Regions from separate parts of the Enterobacter sp. C4G1 genome, predicted to be linked through region 2. Evidence: predicted binding sites of a transcription regulator. Region 2 holds the regulator's gene; each other region holds the start of a gene.

The links. Region 2 encodes Fur, which represses iron uptake genes when iron is present. Its sites were predicted from a motif close to ATAATAATGAGAACNACTATCAA; they were not measured.
Region 1: ulaG (L-ascorbate 6-phosphate lactonase) is a predicted target of Fur. The motif match lies at 1,279-1,301, and genes of this name have one in related genera.
Region 3: ACT9TW_RS21760 (Nramp family divalent metal transporter) is a predicted target of Fur. The motif match lies at 2,597-2,619, and genes of this name have one in related genera.

Annotation. Positions count from the first base shown of each region.
Region 1 covers NZ_JBQVVV010000001.1:1,530,589-1,534,875, reverse strand. The annotation lists gene ulaA (PTS ascorbate transporter subunit IIC) at 1-1,146, opposite strand, end outside; gene ulaG (L-ascorbate 6-phosphate lactonase) at 1,505-2,569, shown strand; gene ulaR (HTH-type transcriptional regulator UlaR) at 2,681-3,436, shown strand; gene yjfP (esterase) at 3,433-4,164, opposite strand.
Region 2 covers NZ_JBQVVV010000001.1:2,394,682-2,398,968, forward strand. The annotation lists gene glnS (glutamine--tRNA ligase) at 1-303, shown strand, start outside; gene chiP (chitoporin ChiP) at 753-2,150, shown strand; gene chiQ (ChiQ/YbfN family lipoprotein) at 2,198-2,527, shown strand; gene fur (ferric iron uptake transcriptional regulator) at 2,637-3,083, opposite strand; gene ACT9TW_RS11515 (ryhB-regulated fur leader peptide) at 3,076-3,162, opposite strand; gene fldA (flavodoxin FldA) at 3,375-3,905, opposite strand; gene ybfE (LexA regulated protein) at 4,061-4,287, opposite strand, start outside.
Region 3 covers NZ_JBQVVV010000002.1:1,658,399-1,662,685, forward strand. The annotation lists gene ACT9TW_RS21750 (aldo/keto reductase) at 1-821, shown strand, start outside; gene ypeC (DUF2502 domain-containing protein YpeC) at 948-1,283, shown strand; gene ACT9TW_RS21760 (Nramp family divalent metal transporter) at 1,318-2,556, opposite strand; gene ACT9TW_RS21765 (NupC/NupG family nucleoside CNT transporter) at 2,907-4,094, shown strand; gene ACT9TW_RS21770 (EAL domain-containing protein) at 4,138-4,287, opposite strand, start outside.

The DNA of each region.
Region 1 (4,287 bases), 860 kb from region 2:
CTTGAGCGCCGCGCGCCAGCCGCCAAAGTGGTTAGCAAAGACGCCGATAGTGGCGTTGGAGAAGAACATCGGGATAAAGCCAGGAATGATGAGAATAGAAGAACCGCAGCCCACCAGAATGCCGACGGCAATCAGCTGACCGATGGTGCCCCACATAAAGCCCCAGACGACGGCATTTGGCGCGAAGCTATAGATAGCGGCGCAGTCAATCGCCAGTACAGCACCAGGGATCAGGCGTTGGGAGATACCGTTGAAGGCTTCTGATAGTTCAGCCACGAACATACGCACGCCCTGGGTGATGATGAAAATCGCCACCGCGAACGAGAAACCGGTTTGCAGGATGTAGACCGTCCAGTGCGTTTTGCCCGCCATCGCCTGGACGACGTCGATGCCGAAAGAGAGCAGGATCGCGCCGAAGAAAATGGTCATCACAATCGCGGTAGAGACGATGTTGTCATGGAAAATATTCAGCCAACCAGGCAGCTTAAGGTCTTCAACGCTCTCTTCTTTTTTCCCCAGGAATGGCGCGACTTTGTAGGCAATCCACGACGCGAACTGCTGCTGGTGACCAATTGAGAAACCACACCCATCGGTCACTTCTTGCGTTGGCTTGTACATCATATTGGAGGTGATCCCCCAATACAGCGAAACCAGAACCGCTGTGCAGATGATCGTTGTCCACATCGGATAACCGAAGATATAAAGGGATACGGCAATCAGCCCGGCCTGCTGGAACATGATATGGCCGGTCAGCATGATGGTGCGGATACCGGTTATACGCCGCAGCAGAACGTAGATAATGTTCAGCGCCAGCGCGAGCAGGACGGCGTACCCTACCCAGCTATACGCATCGCCCATACGATCGATCGTTGCCATCATTGACGCGTAAGTGTCAGAGATGGCGCCATTGATGCCATACACTTCCGACATTTTGGCGACCACGGGCTTAAAAGTGCCCGTTAAAATGCCAGACCCCGCCTGTAACAACATAAAACCGATAATGGTTTTAATGGTGCCTTTGATAATGACGCTCACGCTTTTGCGTAACAGGATATAGCCCAGACACGTCACGATCCCCAGCAAGAGCGGAGCATTGGTCATTACCTGGTTAAAGAAAACGGTAAAGACGCTGTAGAGGATTTCCATAACACTCTCCAGAAAGTTGGAGCACGAGGTCACCCTCATGCGGTTGGTGCCAACACTCTATTAATCACAAATAATCACCACAAGATTGAATCTGATTATTTGTGAGCCATCACGCAAATTATTTCCATATACTTAATATTGATTTTCATTACGATATTAAAATCATTAAATAATCATTAAAATTCATACAATTAATCACTTTAAGACATTCTATTTACCGTAACACCTTAAAACTTACCCGCCCCTTCCAGCGGCGTAAAAGTGAAAAAATGGCATTGCAATGCTGATTTAATGGTGACAACATAAATCACAACCAATCATAATGTGATTAAATTTGATTTAAATAGGGAGCATAACGATGAGTAAAGTGAACACCATCACCCGCGAATCATGGATTCTGAGCACCTTCCCGGAGTGGGGCAGTTGGCTGAACGAAGAGATTGAGCAAGAGCAGGTTGCACCGGGTACCTTTGCGATGTGGTGGCTTGGCTGTACCGGGATCTGGCTGAAATCAGAGGGTGGTGCGAATATTTGCGTGGATTTCTGGTGCGGAACAGGCAAACAGAGTCACGGCAATCCGCTGATGAAAAAAGGCCATCAGATGCAGCGTATGGCAGGGGTAGAAAAGCTTCAGCCAAACCTGCGTACCACACCTTTTGTGCTCGATCCGTTCGCTATTCGTCAGATTGATGCGGTTCTGTCTACCCACGATCACAACGATCATATCGACGTCAACGTGGCGGCAGCGGTGATGCAAAACTGTGCCGATGATGTCCCGTTCATTGGCCCGCAAACCTGCGTTGATTTATGGGTGGGCTGGGGTGTGCCGAAAGAGCGCTGCATCGTGATGAAACCAGGCGATGTGGTAAAAATCAAAGACGTTGAAATTCATGCGCTGGATGCCTTTGATCGTACCGCGTTAATTACGCTGCCAGCCGATCAAAAAGCAGCGGGTGTGCTGCCGGATGGCATGGACGAACGCGCGGTGAACTACCTGTTTAAAACCCCTGGCGGTTCCCTCTATCACAGCGGCGACTCCCACTACTCCAACTACTACGCGAAGCACGGCAACGAGCACCACATCGATGTCGCGCTGGGTTCCTACGGTGAAAACCCGCGCGGTATCACCGACAAAATGACCAGCGCCGATATGCTACGCATGGCGGAAGCGCTGAACACCAAAGTGGTGATCCCGTTCCACCACGATATCTGGTCAAACTTCCAGGCCGATCCCCAGGAAATCCGCGTACTGTGGGAGATGAAAAAAGACCGGCTGAAATACGGCTTCAAACCGTTCATCTGGCAGGTCGGTGGCAAGTTCACCTGGCCACTGGATAAAGACAATCTTGAATACCACTATCCGCGTGGCTTTGATGATTGCTTCACCATTGAGCCAGACCTGCCGTTTAAGTCGTTCCTGTAATTGTGGCGCCCCATCGCCAGACCTCTGTGTCTGGCGATGTTATATTTTGCTTAGTAATTTCAGGCTATTTCAAATATTATCTTTTAAAATCAATTCTTATCGGAATAGCTCATGACGGAAGCGCAACGGCATCAAATTTTACTGGAACTATTGGCGCAGACAGGTTTTGTCACCGTAGAACAAGTGATTGAACGCCTGGGCATTTCTCCGGCCACCGCACGCCGCGATATCAACAAGCTCGATGAAAACGGCAAGCTGAAAAAAGTCCGCAACGGTGCGGAAGCCATTAGTCAGCAGCGCCCGCGCTGGACGCCGATGAACATCCATCAGGCGCTGAACCACGATGAAAAAGTGCGCATCGCCAGAGCGGCTTCGCAGCTGGTGAATCCCGGCGAGAGCGTGGTGATCAACTGTGGCTCGACGGCGTTTCTGCTGGGGCGGGAGATGTGTGGAAAACCGGTGCAGATCATTACTAATTATCTGCCTCTGGCCAACTATCTTATCGACCAGGAGCACGAGAGCGTGGTGATCATGGGCGGTCAGTACAACAAGAGCCAGTCCATTACGCTAAGCCCGCAGGACAGCGAAAACAGCCTCTACGCCGGACACTGGATGTTTACCAGCGGCAAGGGCCTTACCGCTGAAGGCCTGTATAAAACCGATATGCTGACGGCGATGGCCGAACAAAACATGCTTAACGTGGTGGGCAAGCTTGTTGTGCTGGTCGACAGCAGCAAAGTAGGTGAGCGCGCCGGAATGCTGTTCAGCCGGGCAGAGCAGATAGACATGGTGATCACCGGGAAAAATGCCGATCCCGTGATCCTCCAGAAGCTGGAAGATCAGGGCGTCACAATCCTGCGCGTTTAAAGGTGTTTACGGAAAAACGCGACGGTGGCATCCAGCGCGGCTGGTGTGATGCGGTGCCGCACACCGGCTTCCCACTGACAGGTTAAATTCCCGTCCAGCGCTTCACTGTTGAGTGCCTGCTGCAAGCGGAAGGTTTCAACGGCAGGCACAATGTCGTCTGCTTCGCCGTGCCACAAGAATAACGGCCTGTTAGCCAGTTGTGGCAATGCATGGGTTACCTCCCATTTCGCCAGTGGCGCCATCACAGCCTCAACATCATCCTGCTGTCGTGGTGGAAACAGCGTCTGCGAGAGGGAAGTGAAATATCCGGATCCCATCAGGCAGGCCACAGATTTCACCTCTGGATGACGGGTCATGATCCCAAGAGCCGTCATTCCCCCCATTGATGCCCCTGCCACCGCCAGGCGGTTATCCGCCACCAGCCCCGCCTGGTGCAATGCATCGCGCAGCGCGGCGAACTCGGTAAGGCTGCCGTGAAGGATTTGCCAGAACTGCCCAAGACGGGCCTGTTCATCACCCGTATAACGTGCGCCGTGATCGGGGGCATCCGCCATTACCACACGAAAACCCGCCTGTGCCAGCGCGACTGCAAAGTAGCTGTAAACGAGCTTAGATGAAGTAAACCCATGATAAAAAACCACAACGGGCAACGGTTGCTGACCTTTCCCAGCCGGAAAAGCATGTAGAATTTCGTGGTCACCGAGTCGTTGTGTTTCAAGTTCTATCATTGTCGATCCTTTGCAATTGAATGATTCATAATGTTGAGAACTGGGTTACGCTTTCACGACATTTTCATTCGAAATTTACGCCCCAGATAACACTTCGGGAACATTCCCCCAAAACTAAATTTA
Region 2 (4,287 bases):
GGCGTTATCCACTGGGTGAGCGCAGCACACGCGCTGCCGGTTGAAATCCGCCTGTACGACCGTCTGTTCAGCGTACCTAACCCAGGTGCTGCGGATGACTTCCTGGCTACCATCAACCAGGAATCTCTGGTTATCAAGCAGGGCTTTGCTGAACCTTCACTGAAAGATGCTGAAATCAGTAAAGCGTACCAGTTTGAGCGTGAAGGTTACTTCTGCCTGGACAGCCGTTACAGCACCGCAGAAAAACTGGTATTTAACCGTACTGTGGGTCTGCGTGATACCTGGGCTAAAGTCGGCGAATAATAACGCTTGCCTGGTCAATGAGAAACAAACGCCGCTTATTGCGGCGTTTTTTTTATTTAATGATCATGCCATTAACGGCATGGCAAAAGCGATATTGAGAAATATACAGGTCAATGAGCTGCTACTTATTTTTCTCAAAAAAAGTTTGTGAATTTACGGAAAGACAAAACAGGTGAAAATAAGTGCAAACCTCTGTTATTACCCTCTGAATTTAATCGCTTTCCCCCGTAAAACCTCGCTTCGCGCGAAGTGTTACAAATCGCTACCAATTATGTGCACTTCGTCATAATCCTGACTTTTGCCCGCTAAAAAGCATTGATAATTCGCGTCGCGAAAAATAACCTAAAGACGGTAGTTAATTCGAGGGTATTTCTAACTACCCCTGACCATTTGGTCTTTTATATTTTTCGCCGTTTTAGGCGTTTTAATTCGTCAAAGAGGAATAATCTATGCGTACGTTCAGTGGCAAACGTAGTGCGCTGGCGCTGGCTATTGCCGGTGTGACAGCAATGTCGGGCCTGGTTGTCGCTCCAGAAGCTAAAGCGGCAGGTTTCATTGATGATTCTACGCTCACGGGCGGTATCTATTACTGGCAGCGTGAACGTGACCGTAAAGACGTCACCGAAGACAAATACAAAACCAACCTTTCTCACTCCACCTGGAACGCCAACCTGGATTTCCAGTCGGGTTACGCCGCCGATTTGTTCGGCCTGGATATTGCGGCATTCACTGCAATAGAAATGGCGGAAAATGGCGACAGTGGTCACCCGAACGAAATTGCATTCTCTTCCAGCAACAAAGCGTATAAAGAAGACTGGTCAGGAGATAAGAGCGGAGTCAGCCTGTATAAGGCCGCTGCGAAATTTAAATATGGCCCGGTATGGGCACGTGCGGGTTATATCCAGCCAACCGGACAAACGCTGTTAGCGCCACACTGGAGCTTTATGCCAGGTACTTATCAGGGTGCAGAAGCTGGCGCGAATTTTGACTACGGCGATGCGGGCGCACTGAGCTTCTCGTATATGTGGACCAACGAGTATAAAGCGCCGTGGCATATTGAGATGGATAAGTTTTACCAGAACGATAAAAAAACCAAAGTTGATTATCTTCACTCGCTGGGTGCGAAGTACGATTTCAAAAACGACCTGGTTCTTGAAGCCGCATTTGGTCAGGCTGAAGGCTATATCGACCAGTATTTTGCCAAAGCAAGCTACAAGTTTGATATTGCGGGCAGCCCGTTGAGCACCAGCTATCAGTTCTACGGTACGCGCGACAAAGCCAGCAGCGGTACGGTAAACGATATATACGACGGCACGGCGTGGTTGCAGGCTTTAACCTTCGGCTACAAAGTGGGCCAGGTCGATTTACGTCTTGAAGGGACATGGGTGAAGGCTGAAGGCCAGCAGGGTTACTTCCTGCAACGTATGACCCCAACCTATGCGTCCTCTAATGGTCGTCTGGATATCTGGTGGGATAACCGTTCAGACTTCAACGCCGATGGCGAAAAAGCCGTCTTCTTCGGTGCCATGTATGACCTGAAAAACTGGAATCTGCCGGGCTGGGCGGTGGGGGCTTCCTACGCTTACGCATGGGATGCAAAACCTGGCGATATGGCCACACCAGACGCGTACTACGACCCGAACTATCGTCTGAAAGAGTCCTCTTACAGCCTGGATGCGATTTACACCCTTCAGGATGGTCGCGCGAAAGGCACGATGTTCAAACTGCACTTCACTCAATACGACAACCACTCCGATATCCCAAGTTACGCGGGCGGTTACGGCAACATCTTCCAGGATGAACGTGACGTGAAATTCATGGTGATTGCCCCGTTCACAATCTTCTGATGAACAGACCGGCGGGTTAAGTTCCGCCGGAATGGAGACTGAAAATGATGAAAAAAATCATAATCGTCGCGATGCTGGCATCGGGGCTGGTGGCTTGTGCGCAGACTCAGGCACCAAAAGAGGACTCACGTCTGAAAGAGGCTTACAGCGCCTGTATTAATACAGCTGAAGGCTCGCCAGAGAAAATCGAAGCCTGCCAGAGCGTGCTTAATGTGCTGAAGAAAGAGAAGGCGCATGAGCAGTTCGCAACTCAGGAAAACGTCCGCGTGATGGATTACCAGGCCTGTATCCAGGCGCGTAAAACCGGAAACGATCAGGAAGTGGCGAAGCGTTGCGATCAGATCTGGAAAGAGATCCGTAGTAATAACAGTAATTAACTCGCTGTTATCATGCCCGGTGGCGCTACGCTTACCGGGCTTTTTTTATGCCAAATAACTGGCAAAAAAAAGCCAACCTTTCGGCTGGCTCAGAGTATGAAAAGAGTACTTACTTCGCGTCGTGCGCGTGATCATTTTCGCGGCAATCGCCTTCCGCACAGTGGCCGTACAGGTACAGGCTGTGGTTGGTCAGACGGATGCCATGACGGGCCGCGATTTCACGCTGGCGCGCTTCGATAGAGTCATCACTAAATTCAATGACCTTGCCACAGTCGAGGCAGATCAGGTGATCGTGATGGTGTTGCTGAGTCAGTTCGAAAACAGATTTACCGCCTTCGAAGTTATGACGGGTAACAATGCCCGCGTCATCAAACTGGTTCAGCACGCGATAAACGGTCGCCAGCCCAATTTCTTCACCCATGTCGATAAGACGCTTATAAAGGTCTTCCGCACTGACATGGTGATTGTCTGGTCCCTGAAGCACTTCAAGGATTTTTAACCGAGGAAGCGTAACTTTCAGGCCAGCCTTCTTTAATGCGGTGTTGTTGTCAGTCATGCGGAATCTGTCCTGTTGCTAAACGATTCACTTCTAAGGAAGAAGTGACAGAGAATGCACTTGGGATAATGCGTATCATTATAGAACTGCCATGTCTAAATGAAAACTGCAAGTCTCAAGCAAAGTATGCTTATAAAAACGTGGTATCACCAACAAACTTGTTCGATGGCACCCACGTATTACCAGGGGGATATTGTACAGGTCTGAACGAAAAAGTTAAAAGTTTGTAGCAATTAATTTAATCGGTTTGACCCGGTCAAGCGGGCGCAACCGAAGTTGCGCCGCTCATTATCAGGCGTTAAGGATGTCGTCCAGGTTCAGTTCTTCGCGGACCTGTTTAACCCATTTTTCAACGCGTTCTGCAGTCAGTTCTGGCTGGCGGTCTTCATCGATGGCCAGACCCACAAAGTGATCGTCGTCGGCCAGGCCTTTAGAGGCTTCGAAGTGGTAACCCGCTGTCGGCCAGTGACCCACGATAGCTGCGCCGCGTGGTTCAATGATGTCGCGGATGGTGCCCAGCGCGTCACAGAAATATTCTGCGTAATCTTCCTGATCGCCACAACCGAACAGCGCAACCAGCTTACCGTTGAAATCAACCTCTTCCAGAGTCGGGAAGAAATCGTCCCAGTCGCACTGCGCTTCGCCGTAGTACCAGGTTGGAATACCCAGCAGCAGGATGTCATAGCCTTCGAGATCTTCTTTGCTGCTCTTGGCAATGTCATGCACATCGGCAACATCTTTACCGAGCTGTTTTTGAATGTTTTTTGCGATATTTTCGGTATTGCCGGTATCACTGCCGAAGAAAATGCCGATGATTGCCATGAGTAAAATAACCTCTTGAAACTTAATGGTATGGTGGCGCAATTTGTCCACGGATAAGGGCAATAATAGCAGAACAGACAACCCTGCGGAAACAGCTATCGCGCAGGACTGCACTCTGTGCTACATGAAAAGGGTGAGAAAGGGAGTTTTCTGACTTATGCCTTGCTGTGCAATTTTTCGAGTTGCGCGATCAACATCTCTTCAATCAGCTCGCTGCGGCTGATGTCGCGGGCGCTGGCAAGCTCGTTGAGTGCATCAACGGCATCGGCGTTGAGTTTCAGTTCGACACGCTTAAGCCCACGATTTTTATCGCGTTTAAGCTGGTTGCGTTTATTAATACGCAGCTGTTCATCGCGCGAAAGCGGATTTGTCTTGGGTCGTC
Region 3 (4,287 bases), on a different contig from region 2:
TTGATCTGGCCAACAACTACGGCCCACCTCCAGGCTCAGCCGAGCGCAATTTCGGGCGTATTTTGCAGGAAGATTTTCTGCCCTGGCGTGACGAGTTAATAATTTCCACCAAAGCAGGCTACACCATGTGGGACGGCCCTTACGGCGACTGGGGCTCACGCAAATATCTGATTTCAAGTCTGGAACAGAGCCTGAAGCGTATGGGGCTTGAATATGTCGATATCTTCTATCACCACCGCCCAGATCCTGAAACGCCACTTCAGGAGACAATGAAAGCACTTGATCACGTGGTGCGTCAGGGGAAAGCACTGTACGTTGGTTTATCGAACTATCCGGCGGAACTGGCGCGTAAAGCGATCGATATTCTTAACGATCTCGGTACGCCTTGTGTTATCCACCAGCCTAAATACTCCATGTTTGAGCGCGCGCCGGAAGAGGGATTACTGGACGTCCTGAAAGAGAAAGGTGTCGGGTGTATTCCCTTCTCGCCGCTGGCAGGTGGCCAACTGACTAACCGCTATCTGCACGGAATTCCACAGGATTCACGCGCGGCGAGCGGCAGTAAGTTCCTTAACCCCGACCAGTTAACCGAAGAAAAACGGTTAAAGGTCGTCGCGCTGAACACGCTGGCGGAAAAGCGCGGCCAGAAACTCTCGCAAATGGCACTGGCGTGGGTATTGCGCCACGATGCGGTAACGTCCGTACTGATTGGCGCGAGTAAAACGTCGCAAATTGATGATGCGGTCGGGATGCTCGAGAATCGTCATTTCTCCCCACAAGAGCTGACCACCATCGACGATATTCTGAACCGGTCAAATTAAAACCATTTTTAGCAAAACGTGCTCTTATTTGTGATTTAGGAGTTGAGGCGATGAAACGGGGCTTTACCGCCCCGTAATATTGCGTTAACAGGCCGCACGACGGCCCCGATCGTGAAGGAGAAGAGTATGTTCAGGTCACTGATTCTGGCTGCGGTTTTAATGGCTGCGGCACCGCTGGTTGCAAATGCGGGCGAAATCACCCTGTTGCCATCAGTAAAATTACAAATTGGCGATCGCGATAATTACGGTAACTACTGGGACGGTGGCGGCTGGCGTGACCGTGATTACTGGAATCGTCATTATGAATGGCGTAGAGATCGCTGGTGGAGACATGATAATGGTCGCCATCGTGGCTGGGATAACCGTAAAGCCTACGAGCGCGGCTATCGCGAAGGGTGGGACGACCGTGACGATCGTCGCGGAGGATGGGGTCGTGGCCACGGCCATGGTCACCACCACTAAAACAGAAAGGAGCCTGTTGGCTCCTTTCTTATTTCTATAATCCCAGTATCGTCCCGACCAACAACCACAGGTTGAGCGCCACCACCACAACCACAATGGCCCAGCCAGTGCGTTTCACAAGCGTAGTGTTCACCAGATCGCCCATCAGGGATTTGTCGCTGGTAAAGATCAGCAGCGGAACCAGTGCCAGTGCAATACCAAAGCTCAGCAATACCTGGCTCATTACCAGGATACGCGTTGGATCAAGCCCCATCAGGATAACGATAAATGATGGCAGCATGGTGACTGAACGGCGCACCCACAGCGGAATGTGAAAGCGCACGAATCCCTGCATCACCACCTGCCCTGCCAGGGTTCCCACCACGGTCGAAGACAGGCCCGCAGCAACCAGACTCAACCCAAATACGGTGGCAGCCGCATGGCTCAGCAAGGGTTCCAGCGTCAGATACGCCTCATCAAGATCGGCAATGCCCGTGTGCCCGTTAAAATGAAACGCGGCGGCGGCAGTTGCCATCATCGCCAGATTCACAAAACCGGCAATCGTCATTGCGATACCAACATCCCATTTGGTTGCGGAATAACGCTGCTGGCGCGTCCCGCCGTGCAGGTGCTGCGTTAAAGAAGAGTGAAGGTAAATCACGTGCGGCATTATAGTAGCGCCCAGAACGCCCGCAGCCAGGAATACGGCTTCAGAGGTTGGCAGGCTTGGGATAACCATCCCTTTACTTAACTGCGCCAGGTCAGGCCGCGAAAAAATTAACTCAACAATATAAGCCGCAGCCACAAACAACAGCAGACCACCAATCACTTTTTCAAGCGGCTTTTGCCCACGACGCTGCAACATCAGGATAAGGAAAGTCGCAATCCCGGTCAGCACCGCGCCCTGTAACAGAGAAACGCCCAGTATCAGTTTGAACCCGATAGCCGCCCCAATAAATTCAGCCAGATCCGTTGCCATTGCAATGATTTCAGCCTGGATCCAGTAAAGCCAGACGGCGGGACGCGGATAATGGTCGCGGATCTGTTCTGCCAGGTTTTTACCCGTGGCGATCCCAAGCTTTGCGGAAAGCATCTGAATCAGCATTGCCATCAGGTTCGCCCAGACGACAACCCACAGCAACTTATAGCCGAAGCTCGCCCCGGCCTGAATATTGGTCGCAAAATTACCCGGATCGATATAGCCAATGGCAGCGATGAACGCAGGTCCCATTAATGCGAACCGCAACTTGCGCGCTGCTCTGCCACTGCTACCCTCTACGCGACTGTTTGTCATTTCTGCCTCTGGAAATATAGCCTTTGCTATGTTTGATGCTAACAAAATGAGAATGATTATCAAGATCATTTAAAACGTTTTGAGTGATTTCTCTGATAGCTTTGAACGATAGAAGGGCAGCTTCGCTGGTGCGACCCCACAGAATGTGGATTCGCGCAGTCTTTTGTGAAGCGTAGCACACAAACTTAACTTTTCACTAATTTACTCAACATAACAAAAATGTATTGTTGATCACTATTTTTGAGACTCGTCACAGGATGTGACTATAGTGTGGCTTTGATCTCGTTTTCTTTACGCTTGTTACATAGAATGTGCACGGAAATTAAACCTGCCTCAAATTTGGAGCAAATATGGACCGCGTCCTTCACTTTGTCCTGGCACTCGTTGTCGTTACTGCGCTTGCATTGCTGGTCAGCCATGACCGCAAAAAAATCCGCATCCGCTATGTTGTTCAGCTTCTCGTCATTGAAGTTTTACTCGCGTGGTTCTTCCTGAACTCCAACGTGGGGCTTGGCTTCGTGAAAGGCTTCTCCGAAATGTTCGAAAAACTGCTCGGATTCGCCAACGAAGGGACTAACTTTGTTTTCGGTAAAATGAACGACGAAGGCCTGGCATTCTTCTTCCTGAAAGTGCTGTGCCCTATCGTCTTCATCTCTGCGCTGATTGGTATTCTGCAACACATCCGTGTTCTGCCTGTCGTTATCCGCGCTATTGGTACTGTACTGTCTAAAGTCAACGGTATGGGCAAACTGGAATCCTTCAACGCAGTAAGTTCCCTGATCCTGGGTCAGTCTGAGAACTTCATTGCGTATAAAGACATTCTGGGCAAAATGTCCCGCAACCGTATGTACACCATGGCAGCCACGGCAATGTCTACCGTTTCCATGTCTATTGTGGGCGCGTACATGACGATGCTGGAACCGAAATACGTTGTTGCAGCTCTGGTTCTGAACATGTTCAGCACCTTTATCGTGCTGTCTCTTATCAACCCATACCGCGTTGAAGAGGGCGAAGAGAACCTCCAGATGGCAAATCTGCATGAAGGTCAGAGCTTCTTCGAAATGTTAGGTGAGTACATCCTGGCAGGTTTCAAAGTTGCGATTATCGTTGCAGCTATGCTTATCGGCTTTATCGCGCTGATTTCTGCATTGAACGCACTGTTCGCTGCGGTTCTGGGTATCTCCTTCCAGGGTATCCTCGGCTACATCTTCTATCCGATTGCGTGGGTAATGGGTGTTCCGGCAAGCGAAGCATTACAGGTTGGTAGCATCATGGCCACCAAACTGGTTTCCAACGAATTTGTTGCGATGATGGATCTCCAGAAAATTGCCGGCACGCTCTCTCCGCGCGCTGAAGGTATTATCTCTGTGTTCCTGGTTTCCTTCGCCAACTTCTCTTCTATCGGCATCATCGCGGGTGCGATTAAAGGTCTGAACGAAGAGCAAGGTAACGTGGTTTCTCGCTTCGGTCTGAAACTGGTTTATGGTTCTACCCTGGTGAGCGTACTGTCTGCTTCTATCGCAGCACTGGTACTGTAATCCGGATCGAAAACAAAACCGGGAGCCTGTGCTCCTGGTTTTTTTATGCCTGCAGTTCGCTAAGCGCCAGAGGTTTACCCAGCAGATATCCCTGCAAATAGTCCACGCCAAAGCGGAGCAACATCTCGCGCTGTTCCGGCGTTTCAACAAATTCGGCAACCACACACAACGACTTTGTTTTCGCCAGATTGCA